Regions from separate parts of the Mitsuaria sp. BK037 genome, predicted to be linked through region 4. Evidence: predicted binding sites of a transcription regulator. Region 4 holds the regulator's gene; each other region holds the start of a gene.
The links. Region 4 encodes LexA, which represses DNA repair genes until DNA is damaged. Its sites were predicted from a motif close to ACTGTATNNNNATACAGT; they were not measured.

Region 1 (2,196 bases), on a different contig from region 4:
CGGCAACTGGGCGTCGCCGCTCAGCAGTTCGCCGCGCAGGCCCAGCACCTGGTAGTAAACCGTGTCGGACTCGTCCGCCCGCAGCAGCGCCGCGGCCTCGGGGGCCAGTGCGTAGCGCGACCGCCCACGTCGCGTGGAGGCGTCGCCGGGCCCCGGCTCCGTCGCGACCTGCAGGCCGAGCGTGCGCGCCATTTCGTCGAGCTCGCGGTCGTAGGGCTTGTTCGCGATGCCCTGCGCCACCAGCCAGGTCAGCGCGACGCTGATCGGCCAGATGACCAGCAGCGGGGCGAGCATCCAGTCCAGGATCTCGCCGAACAGCGAGCGATGGCCGGACGATTCACCCGCCATGCCGCGCGTCCTCGATCAAGCGTGCGCCCAGGGGCTCCGGGACGCCCCGCGCCTCAGCCCGGAATCTTTTCAAGGCAGTAGCCGAGCCCGCGCACCGTCGCGATGCGGATCGGCCCCTGCTCGATCTTCTTGCGCAGCCGATGGATGTAGACCTCGATCGCGTTGTTGCTGACTTCTTCGCCCCACTCGCACAGGCGCTCGACCAACTGGTCCTTGCTGACCAGCCGTCCCGCGCGCTGCAGCAGCACCTCGAGCAGCGACAGCTCCCGCGCCGACAGTTCCACCATCTGATCGTTGATGTAAGCGACGCGGCCGGTGGCGTCGAACGTCAACGGGCCATGGCGGATCACGCTGGAGGCGGTGCCCAGGCCGCGGCGCGTCAACGCGCGCACACGCGCCTCGAGTTCCTGCAGCGAGAAGGGCTTGGCCATGTAGTCGTCGGCGCCAAGGTCCAGGCCCTTGACGCGCTCCTCGATGCTGTCCGCCGCGGTCAGGATCAGCACCGGCACGGACGATCCGCGCGCCCGCAGCCGACGCAGCACTTCCAGTCCATGCAGCTTCGGCAATCCCAGATCGAGGATCAGCAGGTCGAACTCATGCGAGGCGAGCGCGGCGTCGGCCTCGCTGCCGCTGCCGACCTGGTCGACGGCGCAACCCGAGGCTCGCAACGAGCGCAGCAGGCCATCGGCCAGGACCTGGTCGTCTTCGGCGATCAAGATGCGCATGTGTCGTCCCCTCTGGTTATGGAGACATTCTAGGGAGCGGTCCGGGGCGCTTCCCTAGGCGTTTCCGAGCCGTCCTCAGGTCGATGAGCGGGGCACCAGTCAGGTGGGCGACAGCTTGGGGGGCGGCTCTTCCCCCTCTTTGGCGAAAACGGGGGGAGTTGTGCGGCTGGCTCATCCTGTGAGCCACCTGCGGCCTAACATCCCGCCATCGACAGCGCCGAAGCCGCACCGACGGGCGGCACGGGTCGACAAAGTACTGTACAGATATACAGATTGCGCCATAATCCGCCGCAGCCAACAGGAGAAGATTGCATGGACGCCCCCGTGAAGAACGCCAACACCGAAAAAGCCAAGGCCCTGCAGGCCGCCCTCGCCCAGATCGAAAAGCAGTTCGGCAAGGGCTCGATCATGCGGCTGGCCGAAGGCGAGAAGATCGAGGACATCCAGGTCGTCTCCACCGGCTCGCTGGGCCTGGACATCGCGCTGGGCGTCGGTGGCCTGCCCCGCGGCCGCGTGATCGAGATCTACGGTCCGGAATCGTCCGGCAAGACCACGCTGACGCTGCAGGTCATCGCCCAGATGCAGAAGCTGGACGGCGTGTGCGCCTTCATCGACGCCGAGCATGCCCTGGACGTCCAGTACGCGCAGAAGCTGGGCGTCAACCTGCAGGAGCTGCTGATCAGCCAGCCCGACACCGGCGAACAGGCGCTGGAGATCGTGGACTCTCTGGTGCGTTCGGGCTCGGTGGACCTGATCATCGTGGACTCGGTCGCCGCGCTGACGCCGAAGGCCGAGCTTGAAGGCGAGATGGGCGACGCGCTGCCTGGCCTGCAGGCCCGCCTGATGAGCCAGGCGCTGCGCAAGCTGACCGCCACCATCAAGAAGACCAACTGCACCGTCATCTTCATCAACCAGATCCGGATGAAGATCGGCGTGATGTTCGGTTCGCCCGAAACGACCACCGGCGGCAATGCGCTGAAGTTCTACGCCTCGGTGCGCCTGGACATCCGTCGCATCGGCTCGATCAAGAAGGGCGAGGAAGTCATCGGCTCCGAGACCAAGGTCAAGGTCGTGAAGAACAAGGTGGCGCCCCCGTTCAAGACGGCGGAATTCGACATCCTTT
Region 2 (2,196 bases), 360 kb from region 4:
TCTCCAGGAATTTCAGGCCGCCGAACTTGACGAACGGGATGTTGCGCCGCGTCAGTTCCAGCTCCAGCGGCGCGGCGTGGCTCGAGGTGCGGAACAGCACCGCCTGGCGCTTCAGCCGCAGGCCCTGCTCGCGCCGCTCGAGCACCTTGTCGGCGACCCATTGGGCCTGGCGCGCCTCGTCGTCGACCGTCACCAGTTGCGGCCGCTCGGTCGAGGCCTTGTCGGTCCACAGCCGCTTCTCGTGCCGCTCGCGGGCCATCGCGATGACCGCGTTGGACGCGTCCAGGATCGGCTGCGTGGAGCGGTAGTTGCGCTCCAGCGCGATCACCCGCGCGGGCGGGTCGAACTGGACCGGGAACTCGAGGATGTTGCGCACCTCGGCCGCGCGGAACGAGTAGATCGCCTGCGCGTCGTCGCCCACCACGGTCAGGTGGTCGCCGCGTGGCTTGAGCCGGCGCAGGATCGTCGCCTGCAACCGGTTGGTGTCCTGGTACTCGTCGACCAGCACGTGCTGGAAGCGCTCCCCGAGCTCGGCGGCCAGGCCGTCGTCGCTCATCAGCTCGGCCCAGTAGAGCAGCAGGTCGTCGTAGTCCAGCAGCTGCTGGCGCTGCTTGTCCTCGACGTAGGCCTTGAACAGGCGCTTGAGCCCGTCATGCACCGGGAAGCACCAGGGGAAGTGGTCCTGCAGCACCTGGTCCAGCCGCGCCTCGCTGTTGACGACGCGCGAATAGATCGTCAGGCAGGTGGCCTTGAGCGGGAAGCGCTCGGTGGTCTCGGCCAGGCCGAGGGTCTGGCGCTGCAGGCCCATCAGGTCCTCGGCGTCGGCGCGGTCGAGGATCGTGAAGTTGGGCGCGAGGCCGATGCGATGGGCGTATTCGCGCAGCAGGCGCGCGCCCACGCTGTGGAAGGTGCCGGCCCAGGGGAAGCGCGGCGGCGCCTGCGTGGCGCCCAGGCCGAGCGCGCGATGCAGCACGCGGCCGGCGCGGCGTTCCATCTCGCCGGCGGCGCGGCGGGAGAAGGTCAGCAGCAGCAGGCGCTGCGGGTCCGCGCCCGACTGGATCAGGCGCGCGACGCGCGCCGCCAGCGTCTTGGTCTTGCCCGAGCCGGCACCGGCGATCACCAGCAGCGGGCCGTGCCCGGGAACGCCGTGTTCATCGAGGCCGTGCTCGACCGCCGAGCGCTGCTCGGGATTCAGGTCGGCGAAGACGTCGGCCGCGCGGGGCGGGGCGTCGGCAAGGGCGGAACACATGGGGCGGCATCATAGCTGTATGCAAAAACAGTGAATGGCCGGACCACGTGGTCCCGGGGGTACGCGCATTGCCCGAGCGGAGCAAACTCCCCGCCTACTGTCATGCATCAAGTGCTTGTCCTCCTCGCCGCCCTGTCCATGCCCCTCGTGGCCTGGGCCTCGCAGCGCGGCGTCTTCGGCCCCGACAACGGCACGATCTCGGATCGTTACCCGACCCTGCTCGTCGCCGACGGCTACGCCTTCTCCATCTGGGGCGTGATCTTCCTGCTCGACCTCGTCGCCACGGCCTGGCTGCTGCGCGGCCAGCCGGTGCCCGACCGGGAAGGGCACCGCGATTCCCATCGCTGCCACTGGCTGGTGGTCGCCGGCTTCGCGCTCACCGCGAGCTGGATGATCGTGTTCTCCCAGCAATGGTTCTGGCTGGCGCTGGCCATCATCTGGCTGGCGCTGATCAGCCTGCTGTGGGCGCTGATGCTGCTGGCGCGGGCGGTGCCGCGCGGCGCGCCCTCATGGCTCGCGGTGCTGCCGCTGGCGCTGCATGCCGGATGGCTGTCGCTGGCGGCGTTCCTGAACACCGCGCAGGTGATCGTCGCCCAGCAGCTGCTGCCCACCGTCGATCAGCTGCCGTGGACGCTGGTGCTGTGGGCGCTCGCCGCCTTGCTGCTGCTGGTGGCGAATGCGCGGCTGCATGCGCCCGGCACCGGACCGGCGGCGCTGGCCTTCGCCGCGGCGGCGGTCTGGGGCCTGGTCGGGGTCTACCTGAAGCAGCGGGCCTCGCCGATGGCGGGGGCGGACACTTCCGCCTGGGTCGCGCTGGGGCTCGCCGCGGCGCTCGTGGCGCAGACGGTCTGGCTGCGCCTGCGGCCGCCGGGTCCGAACAGCCCGAGCCGCTCCAGCGGCACGAACGACCCGAGTGGCCTGAACGATCCGAGCGGCGTGAACGACCG
Region 3 (2,196 bases), on a different contig from region 4:
AGCTGATCGCCCGCGAGCGGCAGGGCCTGGAGCCCGATCTGCCGCCCAGCGTCACGCTCTACCGCGGCACGGAGATCCCGGCCCCGCTGCGCGGGAAGCCGCCCGGCAAGTACACGCTGCCGCAGGACGGCCAGCTGGTCAGCGCGCTGGTCCGGGACGACCTCGGCCCGGTCTTCGTGCTGACCGACCGCGACGAGGACTTCGCCAAGATCGAGGCGGGCGTCTACGGCCTGCTCGGCCTGGCTTTCGTCTGCTGCCTGGGGCTGGCGCTGTTCCTGGCGCAGCTGACCGCGAGCCGCATCGTCGCGCCGGTGACCGCGCTGGCACGCGCCGTGGAAACCGGCGCCGCGCCGCGCGAGTACCCGCTGCAGGATTCCACCGACGAACTGGGCGTGCTCTCGCGCGCCTTCGCCGCCAAGACCGAGGCCCAGCAGCGCTACCTGGACCGCGAGCGCTGGTTCACCGGCGATGTCAGCCATGAGCTGCGCACCCCGCTGGCGGTGATGCTGGGCGCCGCCGAGGTCCTGAAGGCGCGCCTGCACGGCCGCGACGACATGGTCGAGCTGGCCGAGCGCATCCGCCGCACCGCCGCCGACACCAGCGAGCGCGTGGTCGCGATGCTGCTGCTGTCGCGCGATCCGGCCAGCATCGGCGCGCCGCCGACCGCGGTGCTGCCGCTGCTGCGCCAGGAGATGGAGCGCTGCCGGCCGCTGCTCAAGGGCAAGGCCGTCGAGATGACGCTGCATGCCGCTCCCGCCGATGCCGCCCTGGAAGTGCCGGCGCGGCCCGAGCTCGCGGCGATCGCGCTGGGCAACCTGATCCGCAACGCCTGCCAGTTCACCGAGGAAGGCCGCGTCGACATCCGGCTCGAGGCCGGCCGCGTCGTCATCGAGGACACCGGCATCGGCATCCCGCCGGCCGTGCGCGACCGCATCTTCGACCGCTTCATGCAGGTGGACCCAGCCGGCGCCGGCAGCGCCGGGCTGGGCCTGGCCATCGTCAAGCGCGTGGCCGAGCACCTGGGCTGGACCGTCAGCCTGGAGGCGCCCGCCAACGGCGGGACGCGCTTCGCGCTGAGCTTCGGGCAGGCGTCCAGGGAGCGGGACATTCTCCCCACTTGAAGCGCGACATCCGCTGGACGGGTCGGCCGTCCCACCTATACTGTATGCACATACAGCTCCCAACGCCGGTGTCACGACCGGCGTTGTCGTCTCTTCCGCCGACCGTCCCGCTGATCGTTCCGCCGACCGCCCCGCCATGTCCGCCCTGCCCTTGCCCCTTCCCCCCGCCGTGGCCGAGGCCGTCTGGCGCGGCGACGCGCTGGGCCGCGGCACCGACACCGTCTGGCCCAGCGGCTTCGACGCGCTGGACGCGGAACTGCCCGGCGGCGGCTGGCCCGGCCGCCAACTGACCGAACTGCTGCTGCCGCAGTTCTCGCTGGCCGAATGGCGGCTGGCCGGCCCGGCGCTGCGGCGCGTGGTCGCCGACGGCGCCGCGGTGGCGATGGTCGGCCCGCCCAAGCGCCCGCACCTGCCCGGCCTGATGCACCTGGGACTGGACGAGCGCCACCTGGTCTGGATCGACGCGCGCGCGCCCTCGGAGCGGCTCTGGTGCGCCGAGCAGCTGATCAAGTCCAACGCCGCCGGCGCGGTGCTGGCCTGGATGCCGCAGGCCGCGCCGGAACAGCTGCGGCGGCTGCAGGTGCTGGCGCAGTCCTTCGAGGGGCCGGTGTTCCTGTTCCGGCCGCTGGCCGCGCGCCACGATCCCTCGCCGGCGCCGCTGCGGCTGCAGGTGACGATCGACGTCGACTGGGCGCTGGACGTCCTGATCCTCAAGCGCAAGGGCCCCGCCCACGAGACGCCGCTGCGGCTGACGTCCATCCCGGGCGGGCTCGAGCGGGTGCTGACGCCCCGGGTGATGCGGCCCAGCACGATGCGCCCTGTCGCGCCGATCGCGCCACTCGCGCCGGTCATGCCCGCCGCGACCGAAGCCGCGCCCGCCGCAGCGTCCGCCTTGTCCGAATCCTCGCGCGCGCCGCAGCCGCTCGCCCTGTTCCCGGAGCTGACCGATGTTGTGGGTCGCCCTGATCCTGCCGCCTCGTCCGCCGGCGCCGTCCGCTGATCCGGCCGCGCCGCCGGACCATCCCTGGGGGATCTGTCCGGAGGCGCAGGCGGGACTGGCCGTGTGGTGCCTGCA
Region 4 (2,196 bases):
CTCAGCTGGGAGAGCGCTTGCATGGCATGCAAGAGGTCAGCGGTTCGATCCCGCTTACCTCCACCAGATTCCTTGGGAGTCTGGGTTGCCGGTACGCACTGACCGAGTCACAGCAAGAAGGTTCAGTCCCCTTCGTCTAGAGGCCTAGGACACCACCCTTTCACGGTGATTACAGGGGTTCGAATCCCCTAGGGGACGCCAAGTTTGACAAGGCTTGGCTGCATCGCGGTTCTGAATGGATCCGTTGGCTTGCAGCGAAACTTGTTCGCGAATGATATCGACGCGCTCAACAGCGTCGAATCTGGAGTGGTAGTTCAGTTGGTTAGAATACCGGCCTGTCACGCCGGGGGTCGCGGGTTCGAGCCCCGTCCACTCCGCCAATATTGAAACCCTGTCGATACAAATCGGCAGGGTTTTTTCTTTACCCGTTCCGGTCTCATTCTGGTTAAGGCGGGTCACGCCCACGGAATATTCAGAGGTCCGGATACTCGCGCTTGCGCTGGGCGGTATAACTCCACCAATCTCTGGGCGAGGCACCGTTCATGAAATCGACGGCCGCCATATAGGTATCCAGAACGCAGGGATCGTGGCGCTTGCCGGTCAGTTTGCAAATCCGCTGATAGAGCGCAAATGCATCGGCGCCGATGAGATCCGCGGGCTGCCGAATCCCCATCGATTCAAAATCCCGAACCATCGCAGGACCGATGTTGGGAATTTGCCGCAGCGTGAGGCATTCAGCGGCCGAAGCCGCTTTCGTGTGCGTCTTTCGCGCAGCCATGCGGCACTCGTACCCGCTCAGTGAAACCCGCCGGAGCGGATCAATCCCACCGCCAGGCCTTCGATGGCGAACTGCTCATCCGGCGTAACCTCGATCGGGGCGAAATCGGCGTTCTCCGGGAGAAGTCGGATGCCATCCGGATGGCGTTGGAAGCGCTTCACGGTGACCTCGTCACCCAGGCGCGCGACGACGACTTGGCCGTTGCGCGCTTCGCTGGTCTTCTTCACGGCGAGCAGGTCGCCGTCCATGATGCCGATGTCCTTCATGCTCATGCCTTTCACGCGCAGCAGGAAGTCCGGCGCCTTCGAGAACATCGAGGGGTCGACGCTATAGTGCTGCTCCACATGTTCCTCGGCGAGGATGGGCGCGCCGGCAGCGACGCGGCCGACCAGCGGCAGCGTCAGCTGCGCCAGGCTGGCCAGCGGCAGGGCGAACTGGCTGTGCTCCCGGGCGCGGTTGACCTGGCGCAGCGCGGTCGACGGCAGGCGGATGCCGCGCGCGGTGCCCCCCACCAGTTCGATGACGCCTTTGCGGGCGAGCGCTTGCAGGTGTTCCTCGGCGGCGTTCGCGGACTTGAAGCCGAGTTGCTGCGCGATCTCGGCGCGCGTGGGCGGCGAGCCGGTGCTCTCGATGCTGTCGCGGACCAGATCGAAGATCTGTTGTTGGCGGGCGGTGAGTTTGGGCGGTGTATCCACGAGCACAGGCCTTTATTCCATGGAGGACTGGTTGGAATGCAAAACGGCTTCGAGGGTTCGAAAGCCGCCTGAGAATCCATCCAGCATCTGGATTTTTATACAGGAGACGACAAATTGCAAAGCGCGCCCCAGACCCTCGTGATCATCGGCACCGGCGGGACGATCGCCGGCGCCTCCGGCAGCGTCACGGACAACGTCGGCTACAAGGCGGGTTCGCTGTCGGTGGAATCGCTGGTGAAGGCAGTCCCGGCGCTGGCGGCGAAGTCGCTGGAGGCTGAACAGCTGGCGCAGCTCGACAGCAAGGACATGGATCACGCCACCTGGGCGCGGTTGGCGAAGCGGGTGCGGGAGCACCTGGACCGGCCCGAGGTCCGCGGCGTGGTGATCACGCACGGCACCGACACGCTGGAAGAGACCGCCTACCTGCTGCAGCGCGTGCTGGCGCCGGAAAAGCCGGTCGTGCTGACCGCCGCGATGCGGCCGGCGACCGCCATCCAGGCGGATGGTCCGCAGAACCTGCTGGACGCCGTCGCCGTTGCCGAGAGCGAAGGCGTGCGAGGCGTCATTGCCGTCGTGGCGGGCCAGGTCTGGTCCGGGCTCGAACTGCGCAAGACGCACAGCTACCGGCTCGACGCCTTCGAGGCAGGGCCTGACGCCGGGCCGCTGGCCGTGGTGGAGGAGGGCGTCGTGCGGCGCTTCCGCGACTGGCCGGCGGGCGAGGCG

Region 1: recA (recombinase RecA) is a predicted target of LexA. The motif match lies at 1,329-1,346, and genes of this name have one in related genera.
Region 2: FHT37_RS03060 (ATP-dependent helicase) is a predicted target of LexA. The motif match lies at 1,264-1,281, and genes of this name have one in related genera.
Region 3: imuA (translesion DNA synthesis-associated protein ImuA) is a predicted target of LexA. The motif match lies at 1,161-1,178, and genes of this name have one in related genera.

Annotation. Positions count from the first base shown of each region.
Region 1 covers NZ_JACHYS010000003.1:676,675-678,870, forward strand. Annotated here, with positions in the region: gene FHT37_RS19765 (sensor histidine kinase) at 1-348, opposite strand, end outside; gene FHT37_RS19770 (response regulator transcription factor) at 402-1,073, opposite strand; gene recA (recombinase RecA) at 1,386-2,196, shown strand, end outside.
Region 2 covers NZ_JACHYS010000001.1:697,912-700,107, forward strand. Annotated here, with positions in the region: gene FHT37_RS03060 (ATP-dependent helicase) at 1-1,249, opposite strand, end outside; gene FHT37_RS03065 (hypothetical protein) at 1,352-2,196, shown strand, end outside.
Region 3 covers NZ_JACHYS010000002.1:174,820-177,015, forward strand. Annotated here, with positions in the region: gene FHT37_RS12925 (HAMP domain-containing sensor histidine kinase) at 1-1,121, shown strand, start outside; gene imuA (translesion DNA synthesis-associated protein ImuA) at 1,258-2,121, shown strand; gene FHT37_RS12935 (DNA polymerase Y family protein) at 2,069-2,196, shown strand, end outside.
Region 4 covers NZ_JACHYS010000001.1:1,055,760-1,057,955, forward strand. Annotated here, with positions in the region: tRNA gene FHT37_RS04620 (tRNA-Ala) at 1-66, shown strand, start outside; tRNA gene FHT37_RS04625 (tRNA-Glu) at 126-201, shown strand; tRNA gene FHT37_RS04630 (tRNA-Asp) at 304-380, shown strand; gene FHT37_RS04635 (helix-hairpin-helix domain-containing protein) at 473-778, opposite strand; gene lexA (transcriptional repressor LexA) at 796-1,473, opposite strand; gene FHT37_RS04645 (asparaginase) at 1,588-2,196, shown strand, end outside.